Regions from separate parts of the Bacillus sp. FJAT-45350 genome, predicted to be linked through region 2. Evidence: a T-box and tRNA genes for the amino acid it is inferred to sense, from the RefSeq annotation. Region 2 holds a T-box; the other holds one or more tRNA genes.
What was found. A T-box is a leader RNA that pairs with one kind of tRNA and senses whether it is charged. The one in region 2 lies ahead of ileS (isoleucine--tRNA ligase), so its partner is inferred to be a tRNA-Ile.
Positions count from the first base shown of each region.

Region 1 (14,964 bases), 1.8 Mb from region 2:
TGGGTTAGAACAAAACCTCGTCGTAACTGAAGTGAATGGAAGTATCATTGATAGAAGCCAGTGGGAATCAACTAGTGTAGAGCCTGGAATGAAAATTGAACTGGTGCATTTCGTAGGAGGAGGGTGAACAACATGAAAAAAGATACGTTTGTTATTGGAGGAAAAGAGCTTTCTTCACGTTTTTTTATTGGGACAGGACGCTACCCAAATCCATTCGTTCAAAATGAGGCAATAAAGGCATCGGGAGCTGATGTACTTACATTTGCTATTCGTCGTGTAAACCTAGATGCCCCTGATGAGGATGCGATATTACAACATTTAGAAGGTCAAACATTTACATACCTTCCAAATACGTCAGGTGCAAAAAATGCAGAAGAAGCAATTCGTATAGCTAGATTAGCAAAGGCATCAGGACTTAGTGATTGGATTAAAGTGGAGATAAGTGTGAATGAAAAAACATTACTACCAGATCCGATCGAGACACTTAAAGCAACAGAAGTATTAGCAAATGAAGGCTTTGTTGTATTACCTTATACATCAGATGATCCAGTTATTTGTAAGCGGTTGGAGGAAGCAGGAGCTGCGGCAGTGATGCCAGGTGGTGCTCCAATTGGAACTGGTCTGGGGATTCTTAACCCTTATAACCTTGGATTAATTGTTGAAGAGGCTAATGTACCAATTATCGTTGATGCTGGATTAGGTTCAGCTTCTGACATTACTCAAGCAATGGAACTTGGAGTAGATGGTGTTTTAATGAATACACCTGTAGCAAAAGCAAAGGATCCTGTAAAAATGGCATTAGCGATGAAATATGCGATAGAAGCAGGACGACTTTCTTATTTAGCAGGACGTATCCCAAAGAAAAAGTATGCGACAGCTAGTAGTGGATTTGAATCATATATCTCAAAATAAGCAGAAAAAGAGAGAGTGAAACCAATGGGAGAACGTATTATCGTTTTAGGAGGAGGCATTGTTGGACTTGCGTCTGCATTCGAATGCCAAAGACGAGGGTTTGATGTCACTTTAGTTGAAAAAGTCAAATGTGGTGGACAAGCTTCAGGAGCGGCAGCTGGTATGCTTGCTCCTTATTCTGAAATTGGTGAAGATCCCGATGACTTTTTTCGCCTTTGTTTAGAAAGTTTAAACCTCTATCCTAAGTGGCAAGAGGAAGTTAAACATGTTTCGAAGCTAGACTTTGAATTTAGTAATTCTGGGAGCTTGCATTGTGTTTACCATGAAGCTGATTTGCTTGCACTTGAAACGAGACAGCAATGGCAAGGACAGTTTGGTGCAAAGGCTGAAATACTAGAAGGGGAACGACTCTTTTCATTAGAACCAGAGCTTTCTCGAGATATAATTGCAGCTATGCATTATCCACAAGAGAGTCATGTGTTTGCGCCAGATTATGTGAAGGCACTTGAAGAAGGTTGTAGAAATCTTGGAGTAGAAATTTTTGATGAGCTTGAAGAAGTGTATATTGAAAGTTGGAAAGAGGACGTTCAGCTAAAATCAAAGGACGGACAAGTATTTAAAGGAGACAAATTAATTGTCAGTAATGGAGCCTGGGCTAAAGAACTTGAGGATGTGTTTGGTTTAAATATCCCTGTTTATCCAATTCGTGGACAAATTTGCGCCTATGAAATTCCAGTTGGAAAAGTGGAGCATATCATTTATACAAGTCAAGGATACCTTGTCCCTAAAGCAAATGGAACACTTGTGAACGGGGCTTCAGAAGATATCGCAGGATTTAATACAACAGTGACTGAAAAGGGAATCAATCGTTTAACGAATTGGAATAAAAATGTCTTCCCTTTTCTAGCAAAAGAAAATCCTTTCCATACTTGGGCTGGATTACGTCCAGCAACTCAAGATGGGTTCCCTCTTATTGGAAAACTAGAAGGAGCTCCACACATTATTTTTGCAACAGGGCATTATCGTAACGGTATCTTATTAAGTGCAGTTACAGGAACAATTGTGGCGGATCTACTAGATGGTAAGCCAGACAGAGTTCCGTTAACATTATTTAAGCCAGAACGGTTTAGCTAAGGGGGGAAATGATATGTATAAGGCTCTTACAATAGCTGGATCTGATAGTGGTGGAGGAGCAGGCATTCAAGCAGACTTGAAAACATTTCAAGAATTAGATGTCTTTGGTATGACTGCAATAACAGCATTAACAGCTCAGAACACACTAGGTGTACACGGAGTTTATCCGCAACCGATAGAAGCAATTGAAGCTCAAATAGATGCAGTGTTATCTGATATTGGAACAGATGCTGTTAAAACAGGGATGCTTTTTTCTGCAGAGATTATTAAGCTAGTGGCAAAAAAGCTTAATGAATATAATGTGAAAAATATCGTTGTAGACCCTGTAATGATTGCCAAAGGTGGTGCGCCACTTTTGCAAGAAGAGGCTGTATCAGCTTTAATTAGTGATTTACTTCCGATTGCAACAGTGATTACACCTAATTTACCAGAAGCTGCTACCATATTAGGTGTTAAAGAAATGGAAACATTAGAAGAGATGGAAGAGGCTGCAAAAGGAATTCATAAGTTAGGTGCTGATTATGTAATCTTAAAGGGTGGACATTTAGAAGATGATATGGCAATAGATCTGCTTTATGATGGTGAAAAAATGTTCCCTTTAGAGTCGATTCGTATTAATACGAAACATACCCATGGTACTGGATGTACATTTGCGGCGGCGATTGCAGCAGAGCTTGCAAAGGGAGAATCGATTCATTCTGCAGTACAGACAGCGAAGGAATTTATTACTTCTGCCATTTCTAATTCATTAGCAATCGGAAAAGGGATTGGTCCGACAAATCATGGGGCTTTTCAAAAGTCCAAAAAATAGTATGACGTTGGCGGTGTTTGAATTAAAAGTATGCGCACGAAAGTGAAAACCCCGGTATTTGTTTGAAACAAATGTATCGGGGTTTTCTTTGCTATAATGCAGAAATAGATAGTATGAACATTACAGTTAAGAAGGTGAATGAGTTATGTTTAATGGAAATAAATTGGCGATAATTCTGCCGGTCTTATTAATGGGCTTTATTTTTTATGGTGGCTATCATTATTTGCAAAGTACAAATGTTGTTACTAATGAACAGTTGCATCAATCAATAGATTTTAACCACGAAATGAATCGATTAGGTGAGACGGTAGAATTAATAGGGAGCTGGGAATGGCTTGACATGCCACACGAAGGGTTAATTGGTGAGGATTATATAGGTGTATCATTAACTAATATCGAAACCGGTGAATTTATTCCGGGTGATGAAGTTGTAGGAAGCGAACTTCAATTATTCCATGGTCATAAGTTAATTTATGAAACTGTAGGACAAGTAGTAGATAATGGCTTAATCTTTAGTTATCCTAATGAAATAATTGAACATGAGAGCTATGGTAATAAGGGTGGGTTTAAAGTAAGTTTTGCCTCTAATTATGATTCTGAATACAGGGCTTCATTTACATATCTTCATACTTGGAACGAGCATGAAGGACTTAAATATGAAGATGCTAGAATGATTTCTCCTGTTTTTTCAGGTACTATAAATGAATCATATTGGGTAATTGAGCGGACGATAGAGGAGTAGAAGAAAGGAAGGTATGTATGTCATGATACGTGGGTTATCCTATCAAAATGGTGTTTTCTTTATTGGGAAAAAACATGTTGCTTGTGCATATGATGATAATGGAAAAATATCGGATTGGGTGAAACCAATTGATGGACCCACACTTTTTCTGATGACAAAGGCAATTATAATTTCTATGCCACTTTGGTTTAAAATTATTTCTGTGCTTTATTTGACACTTATATTTATTCCAAAGCTGTTAGTACTTTTTGATATTACTCTTTTTGAATGGTCAGGTTTACCATTTTACTTTCTTTTTTATTATATGTTTGGGACCCATTTCATTTTTCCAGAGAAGCTTAGAAAGTATCATGGCGCTGAACATAAAGTTTTTAGTGATCGTGGAGTAAAAAAAAGAGGAAGATTATACAGAATCAAAAGAGCTGCAATAACAAATCGAAATTGCTCGACGAATACTGTTGTCCTGTATTTTTCTTTAGTCATTGTAGGTACATTAGCTCTATTGTATAATTTTTCTTTTTTTGAAGCCTTACAGTGGGCTTCGTACGGTAGTTTATTATTAGTACCTATAATTAATACGAGTTTAAAGTTTAGTTTGATGAAGCCAGTCAGAAATTATATTTTGAAAACATCTTATTATCTACAAGAAAAGGTAACAACAACAGAGCCTGATAGAAAGCATTTACTTACTGCTATACAATCGTATCGTCGATTAGCGGAAGTGGAGTTCCCTGAACATTTAGTTGAACCGAAAAGGGGTAAAAAGGAGGTTAAGAGGATGGCAATTGTTGATATTACGATAATTCCAATTGGTACGAATACGCCTAGTGTTAGTGATTACGTTGCTGATATTCATAAGGTACTCGAAAGCTATCAAGACAAAATAACGTATCGTTTAACACCGATGAGTACGATTATAGAAGGAGAGCTACCTGTATTATTTGAGGTTATACAAGCTATCCATGAAGCGCCGTTTAAGGCTGGTGTTCAGCGAGTAGCAACAAATATCCGAATTGATGACCGACGTGATAAAGAATTAAAAATGGACGAGAAGGTTGCTACTGTAGAAAAGAAACTAGCAACAACAACTGATGATAACGCAGAACAGAAATCAGAGTAAAATAATCAACCTTGAAGGGGTATTAGAAGTTATACTTTTAGTCCCCTTTTTTCTAAGAAGGATTTTGACTACTTTTATCGAATGATAATAGCTGTTATATATTTTAGTAGAAGTAGGTGATAGCGATTGCTCCATATTGAACAAAAAAGTAAACTCCTTATTCAACAGGCGTATGATAGGCAAGCAACTGATATTCATATCGTTCCAAGAAGAAAAGATGCACTCATACGGCTTCGCATCAATCAGCAATTACTTGAATATGAAATAGTAACTAAAAGTTCCTGTGAAAAACTCATCAGTCATTTCAAATTTCGTGCAGGAATGGATATCGGTGAAAAAAGAAGACCCCAAAGTGGCTCAATGGACTTTATCAACCATAATTGTCACTTACACCTCCGTATTTCCTCTATCCCAACACCTTTTCAAGAAAGCCTAGCTATTCGTATTCTTCCTCAAGAACAAACTTTATCATTAAAAGCGCTATCTTTGTTTCCAAAGCATACAAATCAATTGTTCTCATTTTTAAAGCGTGCAAATGGTTTACTCTTATTAACTGGACCAACTGGTTCGGGTAAAACAACCACTTTATACTCTCTCCTTCATTCAATAAAAGAATTGTTTCCGAGAAATATAATTACAATTGAAGACCCAATAGAAAAAAAGACAGATGATTTTTTACAAATTGAGATAAACGAAAAAGCAGGTATTACATATACCGAAGCTTTACGATCTATTTTAAGGCATGACCCTGATATTATTATGATTGGTGAAATACGTGACGCAAAAACAGCTGAACTAGCAGTAAGATCGGCGCTCACTGGCCATCTTGTCTTAGCTACCTTACATGCAAAGGATACAATTGGTGCTCTACACAGATTAACGGACCTTAACATACCCTTAATTGATTTAGAGCAAACATTATTAGCGGTCGTTTCCCAGCGTCTCGTAAATGTAACGTGTCCTTATTGTGGAGGGAGCTGTCATCCACTCTGTATCCAATTAATAAAGAAAAATCGTTATTCCTTATACGAGATTTTAGCAGGTGATGCACTAAAGTCCAGATTTGATTTGCTCAATGGGAATATTGGTGAGCAAATTCCATACGACACCTTAGAAAAAGGAATCAAACGGGGAATTGCTTTAGGGTTTCTTCATCAAAGTTACTATGAGAAATATATAGGTGAAAAAAATGAGAAAAGATAAGTGGAAAAGCTCAGCTAAAGCATTGTTTCTCAAGCGACTAGGGGTATTATTGGAGCAAGGATACACGATTACATCTGGGATTGAACTCCTAAGCTTTCAAGAAAAGAAAGTAGTGAAGGAGCAATTATTCTTTATATTAGATGAACTTAAAGAAGGTATTGCTGTTCATAAAGCTTTAGAAACAATAAATATACCTAAAGATATTGCTGCGTTTTTGTATTTTTCTGAACGAAATAGTGATTTAGCTCGTGGTATGAAAAGAGCAGGAGATATTTATCTAAAACGCGAAACGATAAAAGAAAAACTACTAAAGCTCCTACGTTACCCTTTATTTTTATTGTGGATTGTTATTGCCATTTCGATTGTAATGGTCCAATATCTTTTTCCACATTTTCAATCTCTTTTCCACACAGTTGATAATGAGCTTCCACTGATTACATTATTTGTTCTAGGCTTTATCGAACATATACCGATTCTAGTCATTATTATTATTGTCACATTGTTTGTTATACTAGTCCTCTATATGAAATACTTCCGTGAATTATCTCCTCATAAGAAAATGTCAATATTTTTAAAAATTCCAGTTGTAAATCAATTTGTTACCTTATTCATAACTTATTATTTTAGCTTACAATTAAGTGGTTTATTAAAGGGTGGGATGTCAATCTACGACTCACTATCAGTATTTGAAGAACAAGATAACTTATTATTTTATAAAAATGAAGCAGAGGAAGTTAAATTACTGTTACATCAAGGGGAGAATCTTTCCGATGTAATGAGTAAAAGAGGCTATTACCAAAAAGAACTGGCATTAGTAATCCAACATGGACAAGATAAGGGGCAGCTAGACTTAGAGTTATTTCATTACAGTGAATTACTTTATAGTGCAATAGAGGAGAAACTTAATAAACTACTCATTATTATTCAACCTAGCTTGTTTCTTATTATTGGTATACTAGTATTGAGTATGTTTTTGTCAGTCTTATTACCAGTATTTGAATTAATTAATTCCTTAGATTAAGGTGTTGTTGTTTCAAAAGGGACTCACTCCCTTTTGAAACAACAAAAATTTTTATTTGTAATTTTTTTCGTTTAAAAAAGCAAAAAAATTTACAAAAGTATTGCGATAAATAATTAATTTATGTTATATTAAATATCGTTGCTTATGGTCAGTAACGATAAGATACATTCAATATGGGGCCTTAGCTCAGCTACGAGTCATTCTACTAAGTGGTTGACTACGAGTTGTTTTGACATATTAATTTCTATAAGTTAGCTTGTAGAGGAAGAAACAGTTAATACTACGGAGCTTAACATCATCCGTATTCTATAATATTGACGCGGGGTGGAGCAGTCTGGTAGCTCGTCGGGCTCATAACCCGAAGGTCGGCGGTTCAAATCCGTCCCCCGCAACCATTTATTTTATTATCTTGGCGGCTGTGGCGAAGTGGTTAACGCACCGGATTGTGGCTCCGGCATTCGTGGGTTCGATTCCCATCAGTCGCCCCATTAAATAACTAGTATTGGGCTATAGCCAAGCGGTAAGGCAACGGACTTTGACTCCGTCATGCGCTGGTTCGAATCCAGCTAGCCCAGCCATTTTTATAAGCGGAAGTAGTTCAGTGGTAGAACACCACCTTGCCAAGGTGGGGCTTGCGAGTCCGGCCCTCGGCACTATGTTTAATACAATGTGTAAACATCTTTTCTAACATGCGACGAGTAATTGTAATGGGCCTATAGCTCAGCTGGTTAGAGCGCACGCCTGATAAGCGTGAGGTCGGTGGTTCGAGTCCACTTAGGCCCACCATATTCCACAGTAGCTCAGTGGTAGAGCAATCGGCTGTTAACCGATCGGTCGTAGGTTCGAGTCCTACCTGTGGAGCCAAAATGGAGAAGTACCCAAGTGGCTGAAGGGGCGCCCCTGCTAAGGGTGTAGGTCGTGTAAGCGGCGCGAGGGTTCAAATCCCTCCTTCTCCGCCATTTATTTTATAAAATGGCCCGTCCCGTCATCCTCCACCATATACTTTTGGTCCGGTAGTTCAGTTGGTTAGAATGCCTGCCTGTCACGCAGGAGGTCGCGGGTTCGAGTCCCGTCCGGACCGCCATTTATACGCCGGTGTAGCTCAACTGGTAGAGCAACTGACTTGTAATCAGTAGGTTGGGGGTTCAAGTCCTCTTGCCGGCATATTTTTTTACAACTGTAAATTAAAAAAAAATTTAAGCATGTCATCAGGGCTGCTGAAAAAGTGTTTGATTTTCACTTTTTCAGCAGCCTTTTTAAGTAATGTGCGAAGCCATTACCGCTTCCTGAATCCACTTTATTGGACCTTTTCAGCAATCTCATGGTCATAGGCATGTTTTTTGTATTTCTAAAAAGATTGTTTACCAATTCTAACTAGACCAATGTAAGGCTGCTTATTCTCTAATATTATTTCCAAAAAAAATAAAAAACATGAAGGAATTTCTAGAATTATGTCAAATTAGTTAGCTGTGGAGAAAATTTTCTCTACTACCCTCTTAAAGAATGGAGGAGATTGATATGTACATTATCTCTATTCATTAACCCCAAAAACGCCCCTCTATTTTCTGCATATTACTTTCACAGTTTTGGTCAACGATTCAACTATTTTTTATTTAAAATGAAAGGAGAAAGAGTGTGAATGTTAAAAAATGATAGTGGATTTACGTTAATTGAGATGATGATCGTTTTAATGATAATCTCTATTTTATTGCTTATCGCTGTCCCTAATATGACCAAAAATAACACGGTAGCAAGTTCTAAGGGATGTGATGCTACAGTTGACTTACTTCAAGCTCAAGTTGGAGCTTATGAAATTGAAACCGGTGAGTCGCCTGCGAATCTTCAAGTGTTAAAAGAAAAAGGATATGTAGATCGCATTGAATGCTCAGATAAAACACAATTAAAGCTGGAAGGCGGAATTGTGAAACGAGTTAGCGAATAATGCAAAAAGGATATACTCTTTTTGAAGTTATTATTGTGTTATCAATCATCTCTATAATTAGTACGATTAGTGTACTATCTCTTCAAGCAATTTCAGACAAGAAAGAACAACGATTGCTTGCACAACTTACAAATGACCTTTACCTTTGTCAGCAAATGGCTCTTTCTAACGCTCAAAGTACAAATTGCCTCTTTATTAACACTCCAACTCCAACTTTCCTTATTAGACAGGCTGGTAGAATTGAATTTATTCGAGAATATGGTGAACATGTTTTCTTTCAAGCAGGAACAATGGGATTAGCAGAAGTTATTTACAATACGAAGGGAAACATTAGTAAATCAGGAACGATGTATGTCAGCTTTAATGGAAATAGGTATTCAATTGTATTTTTATTAGGGCGTGGTAGATTTTATGTTTCATCATAACTATCAGGGCGGTTTTTCGTTACTTGAGGTGATTGTAGCCTTATCGTTACTTATAATGACTTCAAGTGTTGTCATTCCAATATTAACAAAAGTTTATCAAGAGAGATTGACGATTCAAGAAGAACAGTTAGCATTAGAACAAATCAAAATAAAATTACATGAGTGGTTATATAATGATTTATTATCTAGTGAAACGGAGTTGGAAAATCATCATAATACTGTTTTTCACTTCACTAATATCTTGAGAGAAAATGAACTAACAGTTTGTATTAAATGGGAAGGCCGAAATCACCGCTTTTATGAGAGGTGTGAAAGTGCAAAAAAATGAACACGAAGGGATTTACCCTTATAGAAACTATTATTTCTTTCTCGATATTTCTTCTTGTAATATCCTTGCTCCCCCTATTCATTAATGCATTATCTAATGATGCATCCACTCCTCAAAAATTTGAATTCACTTTATTTTGCAATCAGCTTTCGATGGACATTCGTGAAGCAAGTTCAATTCATCTTACTGGAACTACTCTTTATCTATATAAACCAAGCGGCGCAACAGTTTCAATTGAAAAATTCGGAAATTTAATCAGAAGAAGACTGAATGGGACAGGCCATGATGTTTTATTACGGGAAGTGATGCATGTGCGCTATGAAGTATCTAACTGCTCGGTTCTGGTCACAGTAGTTGATAATCATAACGTTGAGTACAGAAAATTTATAAGTATGTCATATGTTTTGTGCGGGGTGATAGATACTGAATAATCAATCTGGTTATATCTTACCTTTAACATTAGGTATGATGCTTTTCGTTAGTGCGTTTACACTTCACCAAATTGATCGTCTTCAATCTGAGAGGAAATTTTTTCAAGAGCAAACAGAGATCATAACAATTGAATCGTTACTACAAATGGGGACGTTGGATATGGTTAATCTTCTCAAAAGAGACTTATATGGGAAGAATGGTCAATTCAACTATACAAATGGTACTGTAACGTATTGGATTCAAACAAACTCCCGTGATAAAGTAGAAGTATTACTAAATGTTAAAACAATTCAAAATCGTCAGCGATACGTTCGTCTTTTTTTTAATAAAGAGCTAGGTATCGTTTATGAGTTATGGGAGGTAACAATGTAATGGGCTTGGTTTACTTAACAGGGTTTATGGGATCTGGTAAAACAACGGTTGGAAAAGAATTGGGGAAGGCATTTAATTTTCAAGTGATTGATACAGATGAATATATTGAAAAACAACAAAAACAATCAATATCTTCTATTTTTGCAGAGTATGGTGAAGAAGGCTTTAGGAAGCTTGAGACAGAAACACTAAATAACATTAATGGTGAGGACATGGTTATTACAACAGGTGGCGGAATCATTATAAAAGATGAAAATCGTCAAATTATGCAAACGAAGGGAAAAGTTATTTTCTTATCATGTTCTTTGAACGAGATAATTCGAAGAACCGAGGGGGATACGACAAGACCTTTACTCAAAGGTAAGAAATTAGAAGAAATCGCAAATTTGTATGAAAGTCGATTACCTTTATACCAAGAAGCAGAACTAGTTGTAGATACAACGAATAAGTCGGTTACCGATATTGTAAAGGAAATTAAAGAGCAATTGAATATCTAGTTGAAATATGGAGATACTTTGTTGTAGTTATTATTTAAGGGAGTGCTCAAATGTCACTCAATGACTTAGTAAAATTTATAACACAGCAATTTGTTACGTATGTAAACAAACCGACAGATGAAAGAAAGGCAATGAGATTAGAGAAAAAAGAAAGTCGACCACCGGCACATTTTCGAATGTTTGGGATGATACCTTTAGCTATTTCAATTGCATTAAGAAAAAGAAAGTCAAAACGACGAGGTTAATGACCTTTTATTAATTGTTTATGATTGGTGGTTATTCACATCTTATAAGAGATTTCTACTAGAAAGCTGAGTTAAAAGGTTACAGACTTTTAACCCAGCTTTTTTTGGTAAGAATAAATACCCCTATATTACGATGAAAAACGTTTATTTGTTACAAATGTTGTATTATAATGGAACAAGACATGTAATCGAGGGGGTGAGTTTTAGATGGAGCAACAAACGTTAAAGATTACCAATGTACTTTCTGATCCTACTCGTTTTTCAATCTATCAATTTGTATCGAAGCGACATGGTGATGTCACAGTTCAGGAAATTGCAGATAATTTTAAAATACATGCAAATGTAGCTAGACTACATTTAACAAAGCTAGAAGATGTAAAAATGCTAATTTCTGAAACGAAGAAAACAGGTAAGGGTGGACGCCCTAGTCGTTTTTATCGATTATCAGAAGAAGTCATAAGTCTACAATTTCCTTACCGTGATTACCAAATGTTATCTAATTTGGCATTAGAAACGCTTGCTACTTTTGGTGAAGAGGGAAAGAAGGCTATTAAGAACATCGGCTATAAGTACGGTATCGAAGCTGCTAAATCATTCCTTTCGAGAGTAGGAAAAGATGTAGAAACTTTAAGTGTTGAAGAAAAAATGACGCTAGTTGAGCAAATGTCGAATAACCAAGGATTAAATCCTGAGTTCCATTATAATGATGAGGATAAAACAATTAACTTTAAAATTTATAATTGTACTTTTAAAGAATTGATTAATGACCATTCGGCAACGCTTTGTATTATGCATCATTCCTTTTTAGTTGGGATATTTACTCATTTTTTTGGGCAAATTAAATTAGAAGAAAATGAGTTAATGACCGAGCCAGATTGTTCAGCTTGTTCATATACAACAGTCGTTATTCCTAATTGACACGAATTTGACAATGAGAAAGTCATTTACAATGGATTCATTAGTCATATATAATTAAGTGTGTACTGTATCTTATGATCATTATTCCTTTACTTTCCATAAGTACGTTTGTGCTAAGAAAGTAACACAAAAGATAGAAAGAAGGAGGGAAATGTATGGATCGTATGTTCCGTGTACTGGGCTTCTGGACAGGTATATTTGCAGTTCTGTTTTTTGCTGGAGATATGTACAACGTAGCTCTTTTATTCTTTGCTCAAACGGGAGGCTTTTTAGCACTTAGCTACTTAAACCTTTCTGAAAGAGCATATGTGTATATTTTTGGTGCTTATTTAACAGTATTCTTTGTAGGATTTACGTATTATTCTACATTCTTACTTGTTCCAAGCTTCGGGCACTAATATGTAATGTGTTTTACATAACACAAAGAAAAGGCGATGTGCTAAATGCACATCGCTTTTTTCTAGTGTTATATTTTATAGGGGTCCCGACCAACCCAAGGATAATTGTTAGTTTGATTTGCATTTTTTGTTTGGACGATTACGTGAAAAGCTTTGCTCATCCCACTATCTGATATAAGGGAACGAATCACTCTGTTTTGTTTGCTTTTTTCCGAAAACGGATTTGGATCGTGATTTTCTTGGAGGTATGAGAGCAAACCACATGATAATAAAAAACGGTCTTGAGTTGTAAATAAACAAGTCTCTAAATCAACTTCTTTGCCTATGTCGATTAATGCGTCTAAATGAATATGGCTTGTAATATCCATTTCACCTGGGTATAGGAGAGGGTTATTAATTAGTTGATGTTGATGATATCCTCTCAAGCTACCATCCATTCGTTCTGGTTGTTGCCACTCACTTTTCGTATAGCCATAATCAATTGTCATGACAACACCTTTGGTCATCCAGTCTGAGATTGATTTCAGCCAATGATTCATAGCGAGAGGAACTTCAATTTTTTGATTCGTTTGCAAGGGTGGACCATAGTCTGTTATCCATTGTAACAACTCTTCATTTTCGCAAGGCTCTTCTGTTTCAATCAGATTTGCCTCGTCGTTTACTGTGACAAACAATTCCTGAAGACCTAATTCCCTTTGTTGTACAACATGGACTGGAAAAGCATCAAGTAATTCATTAGAAAATATAATTCCTTGATATTGTTTATGTATGTTCATGGCTTCTTGAAGACAGGAGAATTGTTGTACTTGTTTTAAATGTCCTACACGCTCATACTGGCATTTACGATGAAAAGGGCTTTCTTCTATTAATAAATAGTTTCCATCTTTAAATGTAGTGGGACTTAATTCTTCCCATTCTTCTAGAAATGCCTTCGCAAATCGTCCGTCACCACCGCCAATTTCACATATAGTATAAGTCATGTTCTCCTTCTCAATAATATCTAAAAAAGTTTGAACAAAGACTTTAGCGAAAATAGGATGGAGAGTAGCACTAGTGTAAAAGTCTCCTTCTTTTCCAAGCTTTTTTCTGTCAGTCATATAATAGCCTTGTTCTTCATCGTAAAGTGCTTTTTCAATAAAAGTAGCATATGAAATTTTTTTTGTAGGCTGTTCGTTTATGAAACGAATGATTGTCTCTTTCATTTGAAATTTTCTCCTTTTATTTTTACAAAAAATCATTAATACCATTGACATAGTGTTAAGTATATAATATACTAAATTTACATTGGTGAATACAATGATTTGGGAGTCCCCCTCCCCCTCATAGTTCATTTAATAATACGATTTACTCCCCTTGTGACTTCCTAACGGTTAGGAAGTCTCTTTTTTTTGTTCCTAATTCCAGTTAATTGAAGGGTAATGTATCTAATAGTCGTTAAAAATATAGGGGTGTCCCAAACGAGGCCGCTGAAAAAGTGAAAATCACATTTTTTCAGCGGCCTCGTTCCAAAAAGGTCGTTTTTTACCTTTTGGGACACCCCATTTGTTCTTACATGTCGAACAACTAATCTTAAAATCCGTTTAAGAAAGGATTTGAGTCCATTTCTTTACCTACTGTCGTTGTTGGACCGTGTCCACTAGCGACAATCGTATCTTCTGGTAATTCCATTAACTTTTCGTTAATACTGTTAATTAATTGTTGATGATTTCCACCTGGTAAATCAGTTCGACCGATACTGTTAGCAAAAAGTGCGTCACCTGAGAATACAACACCTTCATCTTTTACATAGAAAGAGACACTACCAGGAGAGTGTCCAGGTGTTTCAAATACTTCAAACGAGAAATTACCGATAGTTAACGTGCCTTCCATTGAAATAAGATGATCTGCATCTTTAATTTCAATGGCATCATTGCCTAAAAAACGACCTGAGCCATTTTTGCTTGCATCACCTAACCAATCTTGTTCGTTTTCGTGTATGTAGACCTCTACATTCCATTCGTCACGAACATCATCAACTGCACCGATATGATCGAAGTGAGCATGAGTTAGTAAAATAGCGATAGGTTTTAGGTCTTCTTTTTTTAACCAAGCATTTAATTCAGGCCCATTGCCACCTGGATCAAAAATAACGACTTCTTTTTTATCGTTCATAAGGATATAGGCATTTGTTTGTAACGGTCCCAAAGGTATTTGTGTCCAATTCATCTAATCTCCTCCATTGCATCCAATTCAATCTTATTTTACACTTATTATAGTTTGGAATCAAAAATAGAAAACTCTATAAAAAGGGGTACATGGTGATGAATATTTGCTATGGGGTGGAGATGAAGTCGTTCGAGTGTTTATCGACAGAGGAGTTAGAACCATTATTCCAATCAATCTATGAGATAGTTTCGATTGTTGATGATGATGTTGAATTATTCATTGTTCAAACAGAAGAAGAGGCTACTCGTTTAGGAAACTT
Region 1 covers NZ_NISU01000001.1:2,258,585-2,273,548, reverse strand. The annotation lists gene thiS (sulfur carrier protein ThiS) at 1-127, shown strand, start outside; gene CD003_RS11460 (thiazole synthase) at 133-912, shown strand; gene thiO (glycine oxidase ThiO) at 937-2,046, shown strand; gene thiD (bifunctional hydroxymethylpyrimidine kinase/phosphomethylpyrimidine kinase) at 2,060-2,857, shown strand; gene CD003_RS11445 (hypothetical protein) at 3,003-3,599, shown strand; partial or broken gene CD003_RS22680 (DUF1385 domain-containing protein) at 3,613-4,302, shown strand; gene CD003_RS22675 (MTH1187 family thiamine-binding protein) at 4,378-4,719, shown strand; gene comGA (competence type IV pilus ATPase ComGA) at 4,846-5,922, shown strand; gene comGB (competence type IV pilus assembly protein ComGB) at 5,909-6,943, shown strand; tRNA gene CD003_RS11425 (tRNA-Met) at 7,262-7,338, shown strand; tRNA gene CD003_RS11420 (tRNA-His) at 7,356-7,431, shown strand; tRNA gene CD003_RS11415 (tRNA-Gln) at 7,447-7,521, shown strand; tRNA gene CD003_RS11410 (tRNA-Ile) at 7,653-7,729, shown strand; tRNA gene CD003_RS11405 (tRNA-Asn) at 7,733-7,807, shown strand; tRNA gene CD003_RS11400 (tRNA-Ser) at 7,812-7,902, shown strand; tRNA gene CD003_RS11395 (tRNA-Asp) at 7,951-8,027, shown strand; tRNA gene CD003_RS11390 (tRNA-Thr) at 8,035-8,107, shown strand; gene comGC (competence type IV pilus major pilin ComGC) at 8,583-8,885, shown strand; gene comGD (competence type IV pilus minor pilin ComGD) at 8,885-9,310, shown strand; gene CD003_RS11375 (type II secretion system protein) at 9,297-9,638, shown strand; gene comGF (competence type IV pilus minor pilin ComGF) at 9,635-10,069, shown strand; gene comGG (competence type IV pilus minor pilin ComGG) at 10,104-10,442, shown strand; gene CD003_RS11360 (shikimate kinase) at 10,442-10,939, shown strand; gene CD003_RS11355 (YqzE family protein) at 10,990-11,184, shown strand; gene CD003_RS11350 (helix-turn-helix transcriptional regulator) at 11,392-12,102, shown strand; gene CD003_RS11345 (DUF2626 domain-containing protein) at 12,258-12,500, shown strand; gene CD003_RS11340 (class I SAM-dependent methyltransferase) at 12,569-13,702, opposite strand; gene CD003_RS11335 (MBL fold metallo-hydrolase) at 14,070-14,705, opposite strand; gene CD003_RS11330 (hypothetical protein) at 14,801-14,964, shown strand, end outside.
Region 1: it encodes a tRNA-Ile, which carries the amino acid that the T-box ahead of ileS (isoleucine--tRNA ligase) is inferred to sense. The anticodon was not compared.

Region 2 (14,964 bases):
TATACATTTGCTTCTAGAGAGCGAACAGCTTTTAGTAGCGATTCCTCTAAGTTACGGCCAATCGCCATGACTTCTCCAGTCGCCTTCATTTGTGTTCCTAGTGAACGATTTGCAGCTTCGAACTTATCAAATGGCCAGCGAGGAATTTTACTTACTACATAATCAAGTGCTGGCTCGAAGCTAGCATATGTTGTTTTCGTTATAGGGTTTTTAATTTCATCTAGTGCATAGCCAACTGCAATTTTTGCTGCAATTTTCGCAATTGGATAACCAGTTGCTTTTGAAGCTAATGCTGATGAACGACTAACTCGAGGGTTAACCTCGATAATGTAATATTGATAGCTATCAGGGTCTAGAGCAAACTGAACGTTACATCCACCTTCAATCCCTAAAGCACGAATAATTTTTAATGAAGAATTACGCAACATTTGATATTCACGGTCAGCTAACGTTTGTGATGGAGCTACAACAATTGAATCACCTGTATGTACACCAACAGGGTCAATGTTTTCCATGTTACATACAACGATTGCTTGGTCTTTAGCATCACGCATTACTTCATATTCCACTTCTTTAAAGCCTGCAATACTTTTCTCTACCAAACACTGTGTTACTGGACTATATTTAAGACCACTAGCTACGATTTCTTTTAAATCATCTTCATTATATACAAGTCCTCCACCAGTGCCACCTAACGTATAAGCTGGTCTAACAATGATAGGGTAGCCTACTCGCTCAACGAATTTATACGCACCTTCTAAAGTCGTTATAATTTCACTATCAGGAACAGGCTCATTTAAGTCATTCATAAGGGTACGGAATAAATCTCTATCCTCTGCTTGTTTAATAGCACCTAAGTTAGTACCTAATAATTCAATATTATATTCGTCTAGAATTCCAGACTCATCAAGCTCTACTGCCATGTTTAAACCAGTTTGTCCACCAAGTGTAGCTAATAAGCCATCAGGACGCTCTTGGCGAATAATACGACTTACAAACTCGAATGTAATTGGTTCGATGTATACTTTGTCAGCCATCGTCGTATCTGTCATGATTGTCGCTGGATTTGAGTTAATTAAAACAACATTATAACCTTCTTCTTTTAATGCTTGACATGCTTGCGTCCCTGCATAGTCAAACTCTGCAGCTTGTCCGATTACAATTGGTCCCGATCCGATTACTAGAATTTTCTTTACATCAGTACGTTTTGGCATGTTGTCTCCCCCTTAGCCTTTTACCTTCGTAGATTTATGTGCTTCGATCATTTCAATAAATTCGTTAAATAAATGGTTTGAATCTTCAGGTCCAGGAGATGCTTCTGGATGATATTGAACGCTAAATGCTGGATAATCTAAATGTGAAACTCCTTCAACCGTTCCATCATTTACAGAGATATGCGTCATTTCTAAACGAGTATCCTTTAATGACTCAGGGTCAACCGTATACCCATGGTTTTGTGATGTAATGTCGATTTTACCTGTTTTAATTTCTTTTACTGGATGATTTGAACCACGGTGACCAAATTTCAGCTTGCTTGTAGTTGCTCCACAAGCTAATGATAATAATTGATGACCTAAGCAAATTCCGAAAATAGGAACCTTCCCAAGTAATGATTGAATCATTTCAATTCCTTCTGGTACATGTACTGGGTTACCTGGTCCATTACTTAACATAATTCCATCTGGACGTAGACGTAATACTTCCTCAGCTGTTGCGTTATAAGGAACAACTACCACATCACAGTCACGATGAATTAAATTTTGTAAGATTCCATGTTTTGCACCGTAATCAACTAAAACAATACGATGACCTCGACCTGGAGCATGGTATGGATCTTTTGTTGATACTGTAGCTACTTGGTCTGTATATAAAACATCTTGAAGGCTTGCAACAACTGATTCTACGTTTACATCCATGTTGCAAAGCTTTCCTCTTAATGCCCCATGTTTACGAATTAATCTAGTTAATTTCCTTGTATCAATTCCTTCTAACCCTGGGATACCTTTTGCTTTTAACAGTTCATCAATTGATTCTTCACAACGCCAGTTGCTAGGATGTACTGCTGCTTCTTTTACAATTAACCCATGAACTGCTGGTACAATTGATTCAAAGTCATCTCTATTCACACCATAGTTTCCAATTAATGGATATGTCAATGTAACAATTTGTCCACAATATGAAGGGTCTGATAAAATTTCTTGATAGCCAGTCATTCCTGTATTAAAAACTACTTCTCCCTCTTTTACTTCCTCAGAGCCAAAGCCTTTACCAACAAATACTGTACCGTCTTCTAAAATTAATTGTCGTTTCATTTTGCTACCCCTTTCTTCTCCCAAACTAGTTTCCCATCAACAATTGTTGTCGTTGTCCATCCTTTACAATTCCAATCTGTAAATGGTGTGTTCTTTCCTTTTGATGCAAAGTTATCAGGATTAATTGCTTCTTCGTTATCTAGGTTTATGATAGCAATGTCAGCAAGTGCTCCCTCTTCTAATTTACCGTATGATAAGTTAAACGTTTCTGCCGGCTTAACAGTTAACCAATCAACTAATTGCTTTAACGTTATAACACCTTTTTCTACTAGGTTTGTATATAAAAGTGGGAATGCTGTCTCTAATCCAACAATTCCGAATGGTGCAAGTTGAATTGATTGCGCTTTATCGTCAGCAGAATGTGGTGCATGGTCTGTCGCGATAAAATCAATTGTGCCATCTAAAAGACCTTCAATTAATGCATCTCTATCTTCTTTTCCACGTAAAGGTGGATTCATTTTAAAGTTAGTATCTAATGAAGGAATATCTTCATCACAAAGTAATAAATGATGTGGTGTTACTTCTGCTGTTACTTTAATACCTGCTTTTTTTGCGTCACGTACTACACGGACAGACTCTTTTGTACTGATATGACATACATGATAGTGAGCCCCAGCCGCTTCGGCTAATAGCACATCTCTAGCAATATGAACTGATTCACATACAGAAGGAATACCGTTAATTCCGTGTTTTTCTGAGAATGTTCCTTCGTGAACTGAGCCTTTATTGATTAGTGTGTTATCTTCGCAATGTGCAACAATTGCCTTATCAACTTTAGCTGCTTCCTTCATTGCTGCTAGCATCATGCCCGCACTTTGTACACCGACACCATCATCAGTAAAAGCAAATGCTCCAGCTTCTTTTAATTCAGCAAAGTTCGTTAATTCTTGACCTAATTCTCTAATTGTAATAGAAGCGTATGGTAATACGCGTACGTGAGCCGTCTCTTTAATTCGGGTTTGTAGCCATTCCATTTGCTCTTTCGTATCAGGTACTGGTCTAGTGTTAGGCATTGGAGCAACCGTTGTGAAACCACCTTGTGCTGCTGATAGTGTTCCTGTTTCAATTGTTTCTTTATGCTCCCCACCAGGTTCACGTAAATGAACATGTAAATCAATCATTCCTGGAATAACAAGCTGACCATTCACATCGATTGTTTTTTCAGCCTCTATCGACAAATTCTCACCAATCGTTTCAATTTTATTTCCTTTTACTAAAACATCTCTTTGAACTAATTCACCATTTCCATCAATGATTTTTCCATTTTTAAGTAACATATTCATTAACGTGCACCTCCGCTTTTTTCTATCGCTCTTTTTAAAACTGCCATTCTTACAGCTACCCCATTTGTCATCTGTTTAAAAATTCTTGAACGAGGGCATTCGACTAGTTCATCAGCAATTTCCACTCCCCTATTAATAGGAGCAGGATGCATAATAATGCTATCCTTTTTCATTCTCATTTCTCTTTCTATTGTTAAACCAAAATTTTCATGGTAGCTTCCTGTTGTGACCGTTTTTACTGCGTGACGCTCATGTTGAATTCGTAGCATCATCATCACATCTGCCATTTCAACAGCATCGTCGATATCAATGAACTGTCCATATTGCAGTGTCTCATCAATCCACTGTCTTGGACCAGAAAACCAAACGCTAGCACCTAAACGATGGAGAACTTCTGCATTCGAACGCGCGACACGACTATGACGAATATCCCCTACGATTACTACCTTTAATCCTTCAAATGAGCCGAATTCTTGTTTGATTGTAAGTAAGTCTAATAATGATTGAGTTGGATGATGCCCACATCCATCGCCTCCGTTTATTATTGGGATATTAATTTTATCTACGAGTTCATCGTAATAGTGGTCTTGCTCATGACGAATGACAACTATATTTGTACCTATCGCTTCTAACGTTTTCACAGTGTCATATAGTGTTTCACCCTTCTGAACACTTGACGTTTGAGCTTCAAAATTTAGCACTTGTAAGCCTAATTTTTTTTCAGCTACTTCAAAACTAAATTTCGTACGTGTACTTGGTTCAAAGAATAAATTTGTAACAAATGTTTCTTTATTGGGCTGCCAGCGCTCTCCATTTAAAAATGATTGAGCTTCGTGTAAGATGTAATGTATTTCCTCCGTATCTAGCATGGGCATAGTTAGTAGGTGCATCATGAGCCATCTCCCTCTCATATATGTAAAATAAAAAGCTGTGTACATTTTTTAAAAAACACCCTAAGAGTTATTCTTAGGGTGTAACAAAGCAGAAGTAATCAAACGTACTGAATACTTTTCCTTCTAAACACCCTTTTAAGTCTCTCTGTACTTATTTTAAAGGGATTGCTTATGAATTTGTCTCTTCTATTTCAAACATTGGTTTCTTACCGTAGCTTTCTTCTTTCCCAGGCAATATAAGATGTAAAACAATACCGATAATTGTCGCTAATGCCATTCCAGCAATTTGAATTGTGTCTGTTACTTGAATGAACGCACCACCAATACCGATGACTAGGATAACTGATGAAATAATTAAGTTACGTTTTAAACCAATGTTGATATTATTATCTATTAACATGCGTAAACCTGAAGATGCGATGATACCGAAAAGTAAGATTGAAACTCCACCCATTACCGCTGTTGGTATCGTAGTAATTAATGCTGAAATTTTACCGATGAATCCGAAGAAAATTGCAAGTACTGCTGCTCCACCGATGACGAACACACTATAAACTCTCGTAATCGCAATAACTCCAATGTTTTCTCCGTAAGTAGTATTTGGTGGTCCACCTAAGAATGAAGCAATCATTGTTGCTACTCCATCACCGAAAAGGGAACGGTGTAACCCTGGTTTTGCAATAAAGTTCTTCCCGACAACCTTACTTAACACCATTTGGTCACCAATATGTTCTGAGATTGTTACTACTGCTATCGGAACCATAATTAATGCAATTTCCCACGAGAATGAAGGACTATATGTTACAAAAGGGACTATAAAGTTTGGCATCGCGAACCATGCAGCTTCACTAACTGGAGAAAAGTCGATTAATCCTTGTACATAGGCAAACGAGTAACCACCAACGATTCCAAACATAATTGGAATTAAGCTAAAAAATCCTTTAAAGAACATTGATGCTATAACTGTAATCGTTAAAGTGACTAGTGCTACGATAAAGAACTGCGTATCATATGTTCCTGTTACGGGGTTGTTCATAGCCATGTCAATCGCTACTCCAGCTAACCCTAACCCGATAACCATAATAACAGGGCCAACGACAATTGGCGGTAATAATTTGAGCAACCAGTTGATTCCACTTGCTTTAATTAACAGTGCGACTAACCCGTAAACAAGACCAGCTAGGAAGCTCCCTACCATTGCTCCTTCTGGTCCACCTAACGAAGTTGCCGCTATTATTGGAGCAATGAATGCAAACGAAGAACCTAAGTATGCTGGAACTTGTCCTCTTGTAATGAGTAAATACGCTAGTGTACCTAATCCACTTGAAACTAACGCTACTGCAGGACTTAAATCTACTAAGAATGGTACTAAAATTGTTGCACCAAACATTGCAAATAAATGCTGAAGACTTAAAGTAAGCCATTTATCTATTCTTGGTATTACTCGAATTCCTACTTCTTGCTGTTTAGCCACTGGTGTGTTCCCCCTTAAAATCCTCTGTGTTTATCTTTATGAACCACTTTTATTTCTGTTTGATACTTACTTCATCAACTTCATCAATTTCTTTTAAATTTGCTGCAATAATTTCTTCTTTTGAAGTTGGGACATTCTTACCTACATAGTCTGGACGGATTGGCAGCTCCCTATGACCTCTATCAATTAGAACTGCTAGTTGTATTTGAGCTGGTCTTCCTAAATCGATTAATGCATCTAGGGCAGCGCGTACGGTGCGGCCTGTGTATAAGACATCATCAATTAGGATAACTTTTCTATCCGTTACATCCATCGGTACATTAGTACCCTTTAATAAAGGTTCTTCTGAAGCTGTTTTCACTGTTAAATCATCTCTATACAATGTAATATCAACTTCTCCAACCGGAATACTCATGCCTTCTATTTGCTCAATACGTTCTGCTAATCGCTTTGCAAGATAAATCCCTCTTGTTTTAATTCCTACGAGTACACAATTTTCAATTCCTTTATTACGTTCGATAATTTCATGTGCTATTCTCGTAGTTGCTCGTTGTATTGCTTGTTCGTCAAAAATCACACGTTTACTCATAATTATAAACACCTCACTTTTTAGTACTACTAGATGTTAGAAGCGGTCACAATAATAAAAAATCCCCTCACCGCGTTTGATGAGAGGATAAAGCCATGCAAATTTTATCTAATAGGTACACTTCACCCATTAAATTATTTCCGCTTCCTTCTCAGCCTCACGGGACTGTAGTTAAAGGACCTATTAAGTTCTTAATACATTATTTCAAATTTCGACATAGAAGTCAATAACTTTATTTTCTTAATTTATCTAATAGCTCGTCCATTTCTTTCGGTAAAGGTACTTCAAAAACCATTTCTTCACCTGTACGAGGATGGGTAAATCCTAATACTGATGCATGTAATGCTTGTCCGTCAATTTCAAGTGTCTTTTTCGGTCCATATTTAGGATCACCTGCTAATGGAAACCCAATATACTTCATATGAACACGAATTTGATGTGTTCTACCTGTTTCTAATTGGCATTGAACATACGTAAAGTTTTCAAAGCGCTCTAATACAGTAAAATGTGTAACCGCATCACGACTATTTTCTTCAGTTACCGTCATACTTTGTCTATCTTTTTTATCTCTGCCGATTGGTGCATCAATTGTTCCGTGCTCGTGTGCAATAATTCCATGAACAATTGCCTTATACACTCTTTTTGTTGTCTTCGCTTTAAGTTGCTCTACCAATGACTCATGTGCTTTGTCATTTTTTGCTACCATTAATAACCCTGATGTATCCTTATCAATGCGATGAACAATACCTGGGCGGATTACACCGTTAATACCAGAAAGGTCTTTACAATGGTACATAAGACCATTAACAAGAGTGCCAGAATAATGTCCTGGTGCTGGATGAACAACCATCCCTTTTGCTTTATTTACAACTATCACATCAGCATCTTCATAAACAATATCTAAATCCATTTTTTCTGGTGTGACTTCTAATATTTCAGGCTCAGGAATTTCTAACAGAACCATATCATTTACTTGTACTTTATAATTAGTTTTTACTTGCTCATTATTAACTTTAATATGTCCATCTTTAATCCATTGTTGTACTAGGGTTCTTGACCACTCATCATGTTTGGTCGTAATTAATTTATCTATTCTATCGTTTTTATTTTCTTCATCTACTGTCCATTCAAACAATTCCATAATTATTTCTCCTTTAGTTTTCTCTCATCAAGTATCATTTTAATAATAAGTAAACCTACACCTATAACTAAAGCCATATCTGCTACGTTAAAAATTGCAAAGTCATATGTAAAAATATAAACATCAATAAAGTCGACTACTTCGCCCCTAAAAACACGATCGATAAAATTTCCAATCGCACCACCTAAAATGACTCCCAAGATGATACCTAAGAAACGGCTCGTTTTCGCTTCCTTTTGAATATAATAAACAAGAAATCCTACAACTAGTACCGTAATAATATAGAAGAACCACATTTGACCTTGTAAAATACCGAATGCAGCCCCTTGATTTCGGTGGGACGTGAAATATAATAGACCATCTAATATTGATATTCTTTCCCCAATTACCATTGAAGTATCAACAATCCATTTTGTTATTTGATCAAATATAATAACTAATAACGCTATTAAATAATACAACAACATTTGCTCCTCCATCTCTCTTTTCTATAATTGTCTATTAATAAGCAACCTGTTAAATGTAATAACCAATTTTTTCACTTTATTATCTTAGCACAAAATAGGGGGTGTGTCCCCCTACTTATCATTTAAATAGCGATCATAATGAATATTACGTTGAAATTCTACATTTTCATCCCCTTGATAACCTTCAATCCCTGTAGAGACAAAGCCTTCTAACTCTTCAACATAACCGACTAATTCATCAGTTTTATCAAGTGATGCATCTTCAAAAATCATCGAGTTTTCATTAAATGAAGCAACAGATTGATATGCATCTTCTGCATCGAACTGTGTCTCATCATCTCTATTATCAAAATTAAATTGGTCAAAGCCAGTTAGAACCTCTTCTTCAACTGGACGATGTTCACTTATCGCACCTGATGATTGCTCAACGACCGTTCGCGCTGTTGGATTTGCTTCTAATCGTTCGACTGGAATTTGTTTTCCTGTTACTTCACAAATACCATATGTTCCATTTTTAAATTTTTCTAAAGCATGGTCTAAGTCCTTTAACTCTTGCTCAAGATGTTCATGTAATGCAATATCTTTTCCCCGTTCATATGTTTCTGTCGCCGTATCAGCTGGATGGTTATCATACTGAGATAACTCACCAGTAGAGAAGCTAGCACTTGCCGATAAACCATAATGGTCAGATTCACGTAAGCGAGCTTCTATCTTATCTTTTCTATCCTGCAGCTTCTGCTTTAGGTGAGAATAGTTACTCATCAAACTCCCCCTCTTTGTTTAGTCAGAGCAAACTGATTTACTCACCTTTTAGTTTGACCTCCATTCTTTATGTTAGCCAGAAAATCTTTAGTGCATTATTACATAAAAAGGAAAAAGGCTGGGACAAAAGGTCGTTTGACCTTTTGTCCCAGCCTACTTAAATTGATTAGCTATAATGATTCGTCACTGTTGTTGCACAATCCGGACATAATGTAGGGTGTTCTTTGTTTTCACCAACTTTAGGTGTAACAATCCAACAACGCTCACATGTTTCTCCCTCAGCTTTTTCAACAACAATCGAAACTTGGTCAAATTCTTGTGCATTTGCTGGAGCATTGTTCTTATCATCTGCAACCTCTGCATGTGAAACAATTAAAAGCTTGTGAAGATTTCCAACACTGTCTAATAATTGTTTAGTTTCCTCATTTGGATAAAGTCTCACTGATGCTGTGAGTGATTTACCAATAGTTTTCTCATTTCTAGCCGTTTCTAGTGCTTTTAACACTTCATCACGAACACTCATAAATTTGTCCCATTTCGCCTTTAGTTCATCAACATTTTCAAAGTTAACTACTTCTGGCATATCAGTCAATTGAACGCTTTCCCCTTCTGAGCCTGGGATAAATGGCCAAACTTCATCTGCTGTATGAGATAAAATCGGTGATACAAGTTTCGTTAATGCCACTAGGATTTCATACATCACAGTCTGAATACCACGACGAGCTTCACTATCAGCATGATCAATGTATAATGTATCCTTTGCAATATCCATATAGAAAGAACTTAAATCAATTGTACAGAAATTGTGTACAGCATGATAAACAGAAGAGAATTGATATAGGTCGTATGAATCTTTTGCTTTCTTCACAACATCGTTCAGTTTTACAAGCATGTATAAATCAAGTTCTGATAAGTCCTCTTTCTTAATAGCATTTACTTTCGGATCAAAATCATGTAAGTTTCCAAGTAAGAAACGGAACGTATTACGGATTTTACGATACACTTCAGATACCTGCTTCAATATTTTATCAGAAACACGTACATCCGCTTGATAATCAACTGATGCAACCCATAGACGTAAAATATCAGCACCTAGTTGCTTCATAACATCATTTGGAACAACAACATTACCAATAGATTTACTCATCTTACGCCCTTCACCATCAAGAGCAAATCCGTGACTTAAAATACCTTTATATGGTGATTTACCTGATACAGCAACACCAGTTGATAAAGATGAATTAAACCATCCACGATATTGGTCTGAGCCCTCTAAGTATAAATCAGCTGGTCGTTGTAATTCATCACGTTCAACTAATACTGCTTGGTGAGACGAACCTGAGTCGAACCAAACATCCATAATATCCATTTCACGAGTAAATTCACCATTCGGGCTATATTCTGATTTGAATCCTTCTGGAAGTAAGTCTTTTGTATCCCACTCAAACCAAATATTAGAACCATGCTCTCTAAATAAGCTTGAAATATGGTTGATCGTTTCATCTGTAATAATTGCTTCATTATTTTCACCATAAAAGACAGGAATCGGTACACCCCACGCACGCTGACGAGAGATACACCAGTCTCCACGATCTCTCACCATGTTGTGAAGTCTCGTTTCACCCCATGTAGGAATCCATTCTACTTCTTCAATAGCTTGTAATAGCTCATTACGGAAGTCTTTAATGGATGCGAACCATTGAGCAGTAGCACGGAAAATAACAGGCTTTTTCGTTCTCCAATCATGCGGATATGAGTGAGTCATGAACGTAAGCTTTAATAATGCCCCTACTTCTTGAAGCTTTTCTGTAATTGGTTTATTGGCTTCATCATAAAATAAACCTTCAAACCCTGGAGCTTCTTCTGTCATTACACCTTTATCATCAACTGGACAAAGAACATCTAAGCCATATTTTTGACCTACAATAAAGTCATCTTCGCCGTGCCCTGGTGCTGTATGTACACAACCCGTACCAGCATCTAACGTTACATGTTCACCACACATTACTAATGATTCACGGTCATAAATTGGATGTTTAGCTATGATGTTTTCCATTTGAGCACCTTTTAATGTCCCAGTTACCTCATAACCATCCCACTCTAAATCTTTTACGAGTGTTTCAAGTAGACCAGATGCAACGATAAGCTTTTTATCATTAACTTTTACAATGCTATATTCAAGGTCTGGATGTACTGAAATACCAAGGTTTGCAGGAATTGTCCATGGAGTAGTTGTCCAGATAACAATCTGCTCATCTCCTGCTAAAACACCTTTGCCATCTTTCACAGGGAAAGCGACATAAATAGAAGGTGAACGCTTATCTTGATATTCAATTTCCGCTTCTGCTAATGCTGATTCAGATGATGGAGACCAATAAACCGGCTTCTTCCCTTTATAAATAAAGCCTTTTTTCGCCATCTCACCAAACACTTTAATTTGTTGAGCTTCATAGCTTTTATCTAACGTAATATAAGGGTTTTCCCAATCACCGCGTACACCTATACGTTTAAATTGTTCACGTTGACGATCGATTTGCTTTAATGCATACTCCTCACAAAGTTTACGGAAGGCTGCTACACTCATCTCTTTGCGTTTTACTTTTCCGCTCTTTGTAAGTGCAGTTTCAATTGGTAATCCATGAGTATCCCAACCTGGTACATACGGTGCATTAAAACCGCTCATTGATTTATATCGAACGATAAAATCTTTAAGAACTTTGTTTAAGGCATGTCCCATGTGAATATCACCATTCGCATATGGAGGACCATCATGCAAAATGAACAATGGACGTCCCTTTGTTCTTTCTTGTACCTTCTCATAAATATTCATTTCTTCCCATTTTGTTTGAAGCTCAGGCTCTCGATTCGGTAAGTTCCCACGCATTGGGAATTCCGTCTTCGGCATTAGTAATGTGTCTTTGTATTCCACGAAAAAAACCTCCTATGTGTTTTAGGGGACGTAATGTCCAAATTTTTTTATAAAATCACAGAAAAAAACCTTCTCATCCATCTTAGGGACGAGAAGGTTACCCGTGGTACCACCCTATTAAACAAACATGACCAAATTGCTTGTCCACTTTCACACTCGTAACGTGAATGATGCGCCATAGCTTACTTGCAAACGTTCAGTATGGAACTACAGGGGGATCTTCCCTTCTCTCTTTAATTAGGCTCTCACCAACCCTAATTCGCTTAGTAAAGTATTGAGTAAGGTACTCTTCCTGTCATTGTTTTTTTCTTATGAAAATGTTAGTTTTTTTGATTAAAAGTGGTAACTTTCAATTGAAAGAAATTATATGACAGTCAAAAGTGTTAGTCAAGCACTATCTTAACTTCACTCACTTACTTCCTGTTCACTTACACTCTCATTTGATTTTGTTGTTAATTTCTCCCAATCATCTGTATCAAGCATTTCTAATTGTGCTTCTACAAGCATCTTAAAGCGCATACGATAAACAGATGCTTGCTTTTTAAGCTCTTCAATTTCATACATAATTTTTCTTGATTTACTTAAAGCATCATTAATGATCCGGTCAGCATTCTTCTCAGCTTCTTTCACAATAAGTTGCGCTTCTTTTTGAGAGCTTCTTCGTACTTCTTCAGCAGACTCTTGTGCAATTAATATCGATTTATTCAACGTTTGTTCGATATTAGTGAAATGTTCAAGCTTCCCATCTAATTCTTGCACACGTTCAAAAAGTTCTTTCTTTTCACGCAGCACAGATTCATAATCCTTAATTACTTGGTCAAGAAATTCATTCACTTCATCTTCATCATAGCCACGAAAGCCACGTGTAAATTCTTTATTATGAATATCAAGTGGTGTTAAAGGCACTTATTTCACCCCCATATGAAATAACAAACAACTATCTAGCATTATAAGATTCGACAAATACATCCGAATTCCTTCAAATACCTTATTTTTTTCTACCAATAATAAGTCGCCATTTATCTTTCTTAGTTTTACCATCAACAGAAATTAATTTACTTCTTCCAAAACCCCTAACTGAAAAATGGTCTTGTTCCTCTACTTGAAAAGAAGGCTGTTCTATCGTTTTCCAATTTACTTTGGTAACTCCTTTTTCAATATAAGGAAGTATTTTCGAACGAGAAGTTTTGTAAATTTCCGAAAGCACCAAATCTAAACGAAGGGAAGATACAGTTATTCCTTGTTCCTCCCACTCATCGATATACTTAATTTGCTCTGAATTAGGAATTCGATTCAATTTGATTTTAGCTCGTCCAATTGACTCTAAATTTAACTGAACATAATCTGCTATTTCAGAAGCTAATACAATATGAATCGTATCGTTATGTAATAAGATATCTCCAAATTTTTCTCTCTTCATACCTAATGACATGAGTGAGCCGAGTACTTCTCGATGCTCAATCGTTACAAATTTTCTCGGATAGTCGACATTAAATGTACATACTTGAAAATCATCATCATTTAGCTCAAAAAAGGAAGGGTATAGAAGAATACGTTTTCGCTCGGAATAAGGAGTACCTCCCCATGAGGAGAGGCGAACTTCATCATCATTTCCGATGATAGAGGAAATGATTTGCTGTTGACGAGGGTCTAAAAAGTCAGTAAGTTTCATCTGATATGCTAGACTAACCTCCCCTTTCCACTCAAGCACTTGGTCTATAAATGGGTGTTCATCAACTCGAAAATGTTGGTAAATACTCATCTATCCAAATATTGCCCTTACTCCAGTACGAGCGAATCCAATTGCTAGAATCGCTACAATTGGAGAGATATCAATCATTCCAAGCGGAGGTATAATTTTTCTAAACGGGGCAAGATAAGGCTCTACCATGGACCCTAGAAATTGTCCGATACTTGTTTCCCTTGCATTTGGGAACCAAGACATTAGAATGTAACCAATAATCATAAAAGAGTAAATTCCTAAAATAAAATCTAACAATGCACCTATACTCTGCATCTAACAATCACCACCTTCAACCTATGTATCAAATCTGTCATGTTGCATCATTTCTGTAATCGTTCCTGACACGTCCACATTATCTGGTGTACAAAGAAAGATATCGACTCCAAGCTTTTGAATGTCTCCTCCTATAGCATACACTGTTCCACTTAAAAAATCGACTATCCGTTTCGCTTGCTCATGAGACATTCGTTGTAAATTAATGATTACAGCTTTTCTATTCTTTAGCTGGTCCGCTATGTCTTGTACTTCATCATATGTTCGCGGTTCCATTAACATGACCTTTGCTGATTTTTGAACACTTTGTAAGCTTACTACATTTTGTCCCTTTGTTTTTTCCAAGCTCTTTTGTTCAAATTCATTATCACTAGGTCCTTCTGACACATATTCTTGTGAATCTTGCATGTCCTCTTCCAACTCAAAAAAACGTTTGAATCTAGACTTCATTCCCATAACCTTCCCCTCTTTCTTATTAGACTTCCTTACCTACTAGTGAAGTACCAACACGTATATAGGTAGCCCCTTCTTCTACTGCAATATGAAAATCATTAGACATCCCCATCGATAACTCATTACACGGAGCATGATAAAAGTTCATAGTTTGTACCTTTTTTTGAAGTTCTTTTAACTGACGAAATACAGTCCGAGTTTCTTCTGGATCTTCAACAAACGGTGCCATAGTCATTAATCCTACTACCTTTATTTTTGAATACTGTTTTAAGTTTTCAATAAATACGGTTAGATCATTAGGTGATAATCCAGCTTTAGTTTCTTCTCCTGACACATTGACTTGAATAAAACAATTTACAACTCTATCATCTTCAACTCTTTTATCGATTTCCTCTGCTAGCGACAATCGGTCAAGAGAATGAATATAATCAAAATCATGTATCATTTTTTTCACCTTTTTTGATTGTAACGAACCAATAAAGTGCCATGTACCTATAGAGCCTAGAGATTCTTTCTTCTCTAGACCCCCTTCAATTCGATTTTCGCCTATATGCTCGACTCCGGCATTTAATGCTTCCTTTGTCCGTTCTACACTTACGTATTTTGTTACTGCAATAATTTTGACCTCACTTGGGTCTCTACTG
Region 2 covers NZ_NISU01000001.1:459,070-474,033, reverse strand. The annotation lists gene carB (carbamoyl-phosphate synthase large subunit) at 1-1,214, opposite strand, end outside; gene CD003_RS02370 (carbamoyl phosphate synthase small subunit) at 1,227-2,312, opposite strand; gene CD003_RS02365 (dihydroorotase) at 2,309-3,595, opposite strand; gene CD003_RS02360 (aspartate carbamoyltransferase catalytic subunit) at 3,595-4,488, opposite strand; gene CD003_RS02355 (solute carrier family 23 protein) at 4,658-5,962, opposite strand; gene pyrR (bifunctional pyr operon transcriptional regulator/uracil phosphoribosyltransferase PyrR) at 6,012-6,551, opposite strand; gene CD003_RS02345 (RluA family pseudouridine synthase) at 6,784-7,692, opposite strand; gene lspA (signal peptidase II) at 7,695-8,171, opposite strand; gene CD003_RS02335 (TraR/DksA C4-type zinc finger protein) at 8,271-8,921, opposite strand; gene ileS (isoleucine--tRNA ligase) at 9,088-11,850, opposite strand; T-box leader at 11,932-12,158, opposite strand; gene CD003_RS02325 (DivIVA domain-containing protein) at 12,256-12,756, opposite strand; gene CD003_RS02320 (YlmH family RNA-binding protein) at 12,839-13,612, opposite strand; gene CD003_RS02315 (YggT family protein) at 13,613-13,867, opposite strand; gene CD003_RS02310 (cell division protein SepF) at 13,889-14,323, opposite strand; gene CD003_RS02305 (YggS family pyridoxal phosphate-dependent enzyme) at 14,343-14,964, opposite strand, start outside.